Linked DNA regions of Draconibacterium halophilum. The protein of the gene in region 3 interacts with the protein of the main gene of each other region in a pairwise test. Links are inferred from orthologs where the notes say so. Each region holds a gene or a part of one and is shown on either strand. Other genes may lie near its edges. The genes, in order: tsaE, G0Q07_RS05525 and rlmB.

Region 1 (3,086 bases), 1.7 Mb from region 3 along the record:
TTGCTTTTATTGGATTAATGGATGGCAAACCTTACGAGATTTTCACTGGTTTGCACGACGACGAAGATGGAATTTTACTGCCTCGCTCGATAACCAAAGGTTATATTATTAAAAGCTGGGAAGGTGAAGATTCGCGTTACGATTTCCAATACATCAACAAACGTGGTTACAAAACCACTATTGAAGGTTTGTCGCACAAATTCAATCCGGTATTCTGGAATTATGCCAAATTAATTTCGGGAACCTTGCGCCACGGCATGCCCATTCATAAAATTGTTGAGCTGGTAACCAGTCTGCAATTGGATAACGAAACCATTAACTCGTGGAAAGCAGGAGTTGCACGTGCACTGAAGAAATACATTCCGGACGGAACAATTGCTGATGATGCAAAATGTGGCGAATGTGGATCTGACGATGTAGTATACCAGGAAGGCTGTTTGACCTGCCTGTCTTGTGGCTGCTCAAAATGCGGATAATAAATTCGAACAAACTATACAAAACCGGAATCGATATCGATTCCGGTTTTTTTTGCACAAAAAATGCCCCACCGAAAAACGATGAGGCATTTACATCTACTATAAAATCTCTTAAGCTTCTATCATTGCTTTGTAAGCATCGGCATCCATTAAACTATCTAGTTCTGATGCATCAGCCACTTTAATTTTAACCATCCACCCTTTTTCATAAGGATCTTTGTTTACCAATTCCGGATCGTCGGCCAAATCTTCGTTAAACTCAGTAACTTCTCCTCCAACCGGCATAAACAGATCAGAAACCGTTTTCACTGCCTCAACTGTTCCAAAAGTTTCGCCTTTGTCTAACGTTTCACCTTCCGTTTCAATTTCAACAAACACAACGTCGCCCAATTCTCCCTGAGCAAAATCAGTAACACCAACAACAGCCACATCTCCCTCAACACGTACCCATTCGTGGTCTTGCGTATATTTCAAATCAGCTGGAATATTCATATTTTTAGTTTTTAATTATTTAAATCGTATCGGATGAAACTTGCCTTTACATTTGTCTTTCTTTCAAATTCGCCTGGCGTACTTCACATTGAAAAATTATTCATGATTTTTGCCAAAATTAAAACATTTTACTGAAAAACATACCCCTTACGCCCATGCATTTACGTGATTTTTATCGCATTTTGTTTTCAGGGGTCTAAAATATGTGGTGCTTTTTGTATAATTGCAAAAATTGTTACAACAAATGTATTCAAAAAAGATCAATTCGCCCGAAGAGCTTAAAATTGCTGCAAAGGAGTTAATTACAGCATTTAGTGACGACCGTGTGTTTGCATTTTACGGAAAAATGGGGGCTGGCAAAACAACCTTCATCCAATCGATTTGCCGGGCACTGGGATCGGACGACAACGTTACCAGTCCTACTTTTGCGCTGATAAACGAATACAACACCGCCGATCTTGAATCCATTTTTCATTTCGACTTTTACCGGATAGCAGCTATTGAAGAAGCGTTCGACCTGGGTTACGAAGACTACATTTACAGCGGAAGTTACTGTCTGATTGAATGGCCGGAAATGATTGAACCGCTGCTTCCGGAGAAAATGGTTGAGGTAAAAATTGAAGTTCAGGAAGATGATACGCGCCTGATAACAGCGCAGGAAATTTAGTTTCTGAATACCACATTCTACTTCCGACTTATTTTTTTTTGAAAACTCCCCTTTTGCTTGTAAATTGGTGCTGTTGAATTCATCAGAATTATACATAAATTCCAACCATGGAAAAAGCAAAAGAAAAGGTATCGATACCAAAAACCATGCTTCTGCCCAAAGAGGAGATGTTGGAGGTAAAAAGCAAGGGCAGAAAAATGAAAATTGGCGTTCCTTCCGATTTATCCAAAGTTGAATACCGGGTCCCTTTATCGCCGCAAGCTGTTGATTTACTGGTTTCTTACGGCCATGAAATTTTAATTGAACGCGACGCCGGAAAATCAGCCAGCTACACCAATGAAGATTACCAAAAAGCCGGAGCTACTATTGTTGAAACAAAAGAAGAATCTTTTCAGTGCGACATTATTTTACGCATCGCACCTTTTGATTGCGATGAAATTGATGCCCTGCGCGGCAACCAGGTTATCATTTCCAACATGCATATTCAGGCGCATTCCAACGAATCGATTCAGAAAATGATGCGCAAAAAGGTAACAACCATTGCTTTCGAGTACCTCGAAAACGAAGATGGTTTTCTTCCTTTTGTACACCAAATGAGCCAGATTGCAGGAGTTACCTCAATTACCATCGCCAGCGAATACCTAAGTAACTCGCGCAACGGTAAAGGTGTTTTATTTGGGGAGGTTACCGGTGTTACCCCAGCCGAATTGGTAATTATTGGCACCAGCACCGCAGCCGAATATGCAGCTCGTGCGGCACTCGGACTGGGTATTTTTGTAAAGGTATTTGATACTTCCGTTTACGAACTCAGCAAACTGGAAGAGAAACTTGGCCGACGTGTTTTTACTTCAGTATTCTACCCTAAAGTTTTGCGCAAAGCACTTATATCGGCCGATGCAGTTATTGGAGCCACCTCGTTTAACACACCGCCAAAATTTAAAGTCTCAGAAGATCTGGTAAAACAGATGAAAGAGGGTTCGGTAATTATTGACCTGAACGTTAGCCAGGGCGGATGCTTTGAAACCTCGAAATGTACTGATTTCAAAAATCCAACATACACCAAACACGGGGTTGTACATTACTGTGTTCCTAATACTCCCGCTATGGTGTCACGAACAGCATCCATTTCGCTGAGTAATATTTTAATCCCGATATTACTTGCCATTGGTGACAGCGGCGGGGTTGAAAACTACATAAAAGTGTCGAAAGGATTCAGAAAAGGAGTTTACATTTATCATGGTATTTTAACCAACCACGATGTTGGCCGCATGTTCAACATCGCATCAAAAGACATTGATTTGTTACTCGCTGTATTTTAATCAACAAAGAATTTGTAATGCTGGATTCGCTAAACAAAAAATATCCTTTTAACGACAACCTCAAAGTAAACATACGCTCTATTTCATCGGTGAGCCTGGGCATTTTTTTGTTTCTATTGTTCTTTGAGCCTT
Region 2 (3,002 bases), 460 kb from region 3 along the record:
GGTTAATACTTAGTGTTAGCAACACCAAACTTGCCGGTAGCAAGTAGCGCGATGCCATATAATACAGCTGCGAATGTTCTCCATCAACAATATTAAAAGTGGTTAACAAGCTGGGTAAAAAATAACAAAGCAACAGCATGGGAATAACACTGTAGAATTTCTTAAAAACCGGTTTCGACGAATTGCTGGTATAGAAAATAGCCGCCAGTAAAGCCAGTAAAATTCCTAAAACTACCGCATCGTTTTTAATAAGTGCTTCTACTTGTTCTGTTTCCTGCATACCAATCTTTTTTTACCTCAAAATTATATGAAGGGGCAAATATAAAAATCTTTTCAGGTTAAACAACTTGATATTGGTCAGGTTCAATGCTTTATAATTTATAAGCGGTATCTGTTGCTATATATTGAAGAACTGGTCTTTTTAAGCAATAAACAGGCTGCAGGATGACCAGTTTGCAATAATGGCCCAATTCCCGGGGAAGAATTCTACCTACAATTCTTAAAATCATTCATGTTTTTATAATTTCGGGAAAACAATGTTTCCGGAATGAAAAAGAGGATTGCTATTACCTTTAGGTTCTGTAATTTTTAAATTGTCTTTTTATTAGCGTTTATGAAAATATTTACCACAAAACAAATAGCAGCTATCGATAAGTACACCATCGAAAACGAACCCATTGCCGATATTGATTTAATGGAACGTGCCTCGCTGCAAATAACCAACTGGATTGTACAACAGTTTACTACCGAAGAACGGCTATTGTTTTTTGCCGGCCCCGGAAATAATGGCGGCGATGCTTTGGCAATTGCCCGCCAGCTGGCAGAGCTCAGTTACCAGTGCGAAGTTTACCTCCTGGATTTTGGAAAAGCATTAAAAGGATCGCCGGAGATCAACTTCAACAGGTTAGAGGAACAAGGAAAAGTAAAGCTGGTTAAACTACGTTCTGAAGCTGATTTTCCGCATGTTGATGATACGGATGTACTTATCGACGGGCTTTTTGGCTCCGGCTTGTCGCGCCCCTTGGAAGGATTGCCGGCACAGTTGGTGCAAAAAATCAACCAACTGCTGAATGTGGTAGTAGCGGTTGATATTCCCAGTGGACTGATGGGGGAGGATAATTCCAAAAACAACCTGGAGAATATTATCCGGGCAGATTATACGCTGACACTGCAATTTCCAAAAATAAGTTTCCTGTTCCCCGAGAACGAACAGTTTGTAGGGCAGTGGGAAGTGTTATCCATAGGTTTGCATCCCGATGGTATTTGGGAAACACCATCGCCGTATGCTTTGGCCGATGCTGAAGAAATTACAACGCGGTTGCCTGTACGCTCTAAGTTCGATCATAAAGGAACCTTCGGCCATGCGCTGCTTATTGCCGGGAGTTACGGAAAAATGGGAGCGGCAGTGCTCGCATCAAAAGCCTGTATGCGTGCCGGAGCAGGTTTGTTAACTACTCATGTTCCGCACATGGGATTCCCCATCATTCAAACGGCAGTGCCCGAAGCAATGGCCAGCATCGATCAGCACGATTCAATGTTTACCACATTACCCGATTTAGTGCCTTATGCGGCCATTGGTATTGGCCCGGGTATGGGTAAAAAACATAATTCGTGCCGTGCCTTATGCAACTTGTTAGAACAAGCAAAAGTGCCGCTTGTTATCGATGCCGATGCCTTGAATATTTTGGCTGAAAATAAAGCATGGCTGGAGAAATTACCCGAAGGTTCGGTGCTGACACCCCATCCGGGCGAGTTCAGCCGTTTGGTGGGCGAAACCACCGATTCGTACGATGCTGTTCAGAAACAAATGGCTTTCGCCCAAAAATACAATTGTGTGGTGGTGCTAAAAGGCGCACACACTTCAGTTGCAGCACCCAACGGAAGGCTCAGTTGGAATTCAACCGGTAACTCAGGAATGGGAACCGCCGGAAGTGGCGATGTGCTTACCGGGATTATCCTGGGTTTGCTGGTACAAGGTATGGCACCGGTTGATGCGGCGCTGGCGGGCGTGTACCTGCATGGTCTGGCCGGAGATATAGCTGCAAAAAAACGATCGGAGTTTTCGTTAATGGCCGGCGATATTATCGATTACCTGGGAAAAGCATTTCTTGAAATGCAGAAAAGGGATTAACACCTTTTAGAATATAAAATTTTTCATATTTGAAGAATTAGGCATCATGGTTTCTGTAATTTAGACGTTTTGGCGAACTTGTTTCTTTTTAGCCTCCTTTTCTACGTAAGCCCCGGGGCAAGTTTCAGAAACCTAAAATAATGCTACATTTAATGGACGAAAATGAAATCTCAGAATCTGTTAAATGACTAGATAGATAAACTATCGTTCCAATAGTCCCGTCCACTTCCCCTGCAAAGTATCTCCCTGCAACGCTTTTTCCAGCATTTCCAAAAAGTCTTTTCGCGGAATAGGTTTGGCACCCAAACTGGCCAGGTGGTCGGTAGGTTGCTGGGCATCGATAAAAGCGAAGTTGTTTTTTAGTGCAAACTGCACCAGGTGGTAAAAGGCAAATTTGCTGGCATCGGATTTCGTAAAAAACATCGACTCACCAAAAAAACAATTCCCCAGCGAAAGGCCGTACAGTCCGCCAACCAACTCGCCTTCAAAATACGTTTCGAAGGAGTGGGCGTAACCCAGTTTGTGCAGTTGTACGTAACCATCGATAATGTCGTTGGTAATCCACGTTTCATCTTCACGACTTCGTTTAACCTTGCTGCAATGGTTTATTACTTTGCGGAATGCCGTGTCGATACGCAATTCAAAAATCCCTTTGTTGAGCACCTGCCGCAGGCTTTTCTTTAGTTTAAAGTCTTCAGGCAGCAACACCATCCGGGGGTTCGGCGACCACCACAAAATGGGTTCACCTTCGCAAAACCACGGGAATACGCCCTGGCAATATGCCGACAGTAAAAACTCGGGCGTAAGCTCGCCACCCTGGGCAAGCAACCCTTCATCGTCGGCCTGGTTCGGATCGGGAAATTGTATCATG
Region 3 (3,007 bases):
AGGAGTTATGATCGCAAATTTTAGCTGGAACATTGCAAATACTGCAAATGGAAACGTTGGCGCAAAATCGGGATGAGTACCACCTCCAACACCTTGGAACATAAAATAGGTGAACGGATTACCAAATAACCCAAAACCTTCAGCTCCAATACTCTCGCCAAAGGCAATGCTAAAACCAACTACAACCCACAGCACGCTTACAATGCCCATGGCAATATAACTTTGCAGCATGGTGGAAATAATGTTTCTTGACTGGGTCATTCCTCCATAGAAAAAAGCAAGGCCCGGGGTCATTAATAATACCAATCCCGTTGCGGTTAACATCCAGGCGGTATCTCCGGCGTCAAGGTTAGAAGTGTCTATCTCTCCGGCTCCGGAAGGCATAATCACTCCCAGAGCGGCTACAATTACCAATAAGGCCAGAATAAACCACCAACTCGTTGAATTCTTCATGTCTATAATTTTTAAGGTTACTTTTTAAGTCCGTTCAACACATAACAACTCAAAATTTCGTATTGAAATTGAGTGGTTTTTAAGTGCTGAATGAAAGCTATCTAATACTGTCTTCGATTTTTATTGCTGTCTGTTTTTATAAAAATCCGGGATAAAAGTATTAAATCACATTGAAATTAGCATTGAATGTAGAATAATGAAAGATAAATGTGTTATAAATTAACAAACTGATAATATTTTTTCGGCTTTTGAAAGTCTGGGCAACTTTGTTTTAATTTTGTTACTATATTGTGTTTACGCTCACTTTACTTTGAAATAATGTTAGATTTTTGATACTTTTGTGGAAAATTGTTAAAGATGACTTTGAGGAATAATTTAGACGACTGGGATTTAAAAATTCTGGATATAATTACAAAGAACGCAAGAATACCTTTTAAAGATGTTGCAAAAGAAGTGGGAATCTCACGTGCAGCAGTACATCAACGAGTAAACCGAATGGTTGATTTGGAAGTGATTGTTGGATCCGGCTATCACATCAATCCCAAAAAGGTTGATTTTAAAACCTGCACCTACATTGGTATTTTCCTCGAAAAGGGAGGGTTGTTCAGCGAGGTTGTAAAAGGGCTGGAAGAAATTTCTGAGATAGTAGAGTGTCATTACACCACAGGTGCCTATGCCATTTTTGTTAAGGTTTATGCCAAGGATAATGAGCACCTAAAAAATATCTTAAGCGGAAAAATCCAAAAAATTCAAGGTGTTGCCAGTACCGAGACTTTTATTTCTCTGGAAGAGTCATTTAAACGAACGATTCCTGTTCATGCCTGATTTCGTTGTCTGACTGCTTCGAAAACCATTAAAGCAGCAGATACCGAAACATTTAAAGATTCGATCTGTCCCAGGATTGGGATTTTTAATTGTTCATCGGCAAGTTTCAGAATCTGGGCAGAAACACCCGTGTCTTCTGATCCCATAACAATGGCTAGTGGCGATTTCATATCGGCATTGCTGTAAAGTGTGTCGCCTTTTTCGGTGGCTGCAACAATCTTAATGCCCGAGTCTTTCAGAAAACGAACAGAGTTATAAAGGTTATTTGTTTTGCAGATGGGGATGTTGTGAATGGCTCCTGCCGATGTTTTTACCGCATCGGCACCAATTCGTGCCATACCTTTTTCAGGGATAATAATAGCCTGAACACCGGCGCATTCTGCCGAGCGGGTAATAGCTCCGAAGTTGCGTACATCAGTTATCTGATCTAAAACAAGAAGAAGTGGAGTTAAGCCTTTTTCGTAAATTCCCGGAATTACAGTTTCAATATTATCAAATTCGATGGGCGAAATAAAGGCCAGAACACCTTGGTGGTTTTTTCGTGTAACACGGTTAATCTTCTCGATTGGAACGTACTGAACGCCAATTTCATTTTCTTTTATCAATTGCTGAAGTTCTGCAATCAACTCGTTCCGCAAACCCTTTTTTATCAGTACTTTGTCGATAGTTTTGCCTTTTTTTATAGCCTCTATTACTGCTCTTGTTCCAAACAGAAAATCATCGGTGGTTATTCCTTTTTGTCTCATTTAATTTTGAATTTACCAGGTTTTTTTTGCTTTCCAGTTTTCCAGTTCTTCGTGGGCATTTTCCCAGTTAAGCATACTTTTTTCCAGGTGCGATTTTAATTGCTCGTACTGCTCAAAAACCGAATGGCTGTCAATATTTTCCGGGTTGGCAAGCAGTTTATCCATTTCTTCTATTTCATTTTCCTGTTTTGCAATCTCTTCCTCGGTTTGGGTTACACTTTTTTCCAGCCGCGAAATAGTGCGGTTTATCTCTTTCTTTTCTTCAAACGAAAGCTCGTCTTTTTGTTTTTCCGAAGTTACAACTTTTCTGGCTTTTGCATTTTGCTTCTTGCCTTCTAATTCTTTCATCGACTCCATTTTCTTTCTGTAAAGAAAATCGAAGATGCCACCCAGGTGTTGTTTTGCCTTTTTATTTCTGAACTCGTAAATGCAGTTCACCAGTCCATCAAGAAAATCACGATCGTGAGAAACAATAAGTACTGTTCCCGAGAAGTTTGCCAATGCATTTTTTAAAATCTCTTTCGAGCGCATGTCGAGGTGGTTGGTTGGCTCGTCGAGAATAAGGAAGTTAACCGGCTCCAACATTAATCGTATCATAGCCAGGCGCGACTTCTCACCACCACTCAGTACTTTTACTTTTTTATCGATGTCTTCGCCGCGGAATAAAAATGAAGCAAGAATATCCCTGATCTTTGTTCGGATATCGCCCACGGCAATTTCGTCTATAGTTTCAAAAACCGTTAGATCTTCTTTTAATAGTTGCGCCTGATTTTGGGCAAAATAGCCGATTTTAACATTGTGCCCCAGTTTGATTGTACCATCGTGTTCCAGCTCGTTCATAATAATCCGGGCCAGTGTTGTCTTTCCTTCTCCGTTTCGGCCCACAAATGCTATTTTCTCTCCATTCTCAATGGTAAGGTCGATGTCGTCGAGCACATGAAGTGAATCGTAATATTTACTAATGTTTTTGGCTTCAACCACAA

Evidence for each region.
Region 1: the proteins of rlmB (region 3) and tsaE interact in binary tests that used the Escherichia coli proteins (3 or more experiments, as listed by UniProt). The link is inferred for Draconibacterium halophilum from one-to-one orthologs.
Region 2: the proteins of rlmB (region 3) and G0Q07_RS05525 interact in binary tests that used the Escherichia coli proteins (3 or more experiments, as listed by UniProt). The link is inferred for Draconibacterium halophilum from one-to-one orthologs.

The regions. Positions count from the first base shown.
Region 1 is NZ_CP048409.1:153,685-156,770, forward strand. Bases 1-2,923 are described here. They hold tsaE (tRNA (adenosine(37)-N6)-threonylcarbamoyltransferase complex ATPase subunit type 1 TsaE), read left to right. Parts: upstream 1-1,212; coding sequence 1,213-1,635; downstream 1,636-2,923. Other genes in these bases: G0Q07_RS00430 (adenosylcobalamin-dependent ribonucleoside-diphosphate reductase), read left to right, coding at 1-476; gcvH (glycine cleavage system protein GcvH), read right to left, coding at 588-968; G0Q07_RS00445 (alanine dehydrogenase), read left to right, coding at 1,743-2,923. Also shown: more of G0Q07_RS00445, read left to right, coding at 2,924-2,954; G0Q07_RS00450 (LytTR family transcriptional regulator DNA-binding domain-containing protein), read left to right, coding at 2,972-3,086. UniProt on the Escherichia coli protein: Required for the formation of a threonylcarbamoyl group on adenosine at position 37 (t(6)A37) in tRNAs that read codons beginning with adenine.
Region 2 is NZ_CP048409.1:1,355,461-1,358,462, forward strand. The notes cover bases 34-2,872. They hold G0Q07_RS05525 (NAD(P)H-hydrate dehydratase), read left to right. Parts: upstream 34-613; coding sequence 614-2,131; downstream 2,132-2,872. Other genes in these bases: G0Q07_RS05520 (DUF819 family protein), read right to left, coding at 34-280; aat (leucyl/phenylalanyl-tRNA--protein transferase), read right to left, coding at 2,333-2,872. In the rest of the region: more of G0Q07_RS05520, read right to left, coding at 1-33; more of aat, read right to left, coding at 2,873-3,001. UniProt on the Escherichia coli protein: Bifunctional enzyme that catalyzes the epimerization of the S- and R-forms of NAD(P)HX and the dehydration of the S-form of NAD(P)HX at the expense of ADP, which is converted to AMP.
Region 3 is NZ_CP048409.1:1,819,768-1,822,774, forward strand. Bases 147-2,990 are described here. They hold rlmB (23S rRNA (guanosine(2251)-2'-O)-methyltransferase RlmB), read right to left. Parts: upstream 2,025-2,990; coding sequence 1,269-2,024; downstream 147-1,268. Other genes in these bases: G0Q07_RS07335 (ammonium transporter), read right to left, coding at 147-453; G0Q07_RS07340 (Lrp/AsnC family transcriptional regulator), read left to right, coding at 811-1,278; G0Q07_RS07350 (ABC-F family ATP-binding cassette domain-containing protein), read right to left, coding at 2,037-2,990. In the rest of the region: more of G0Q07_RS07335, read right to left, coding at 1-146; more of G0Q07_RS07350, read right to left, coding at 2,991-3,007. UniProt on the Escherichia coli protein: Specifically methylates the ribose of guanosine 2251 in 23S rRNA.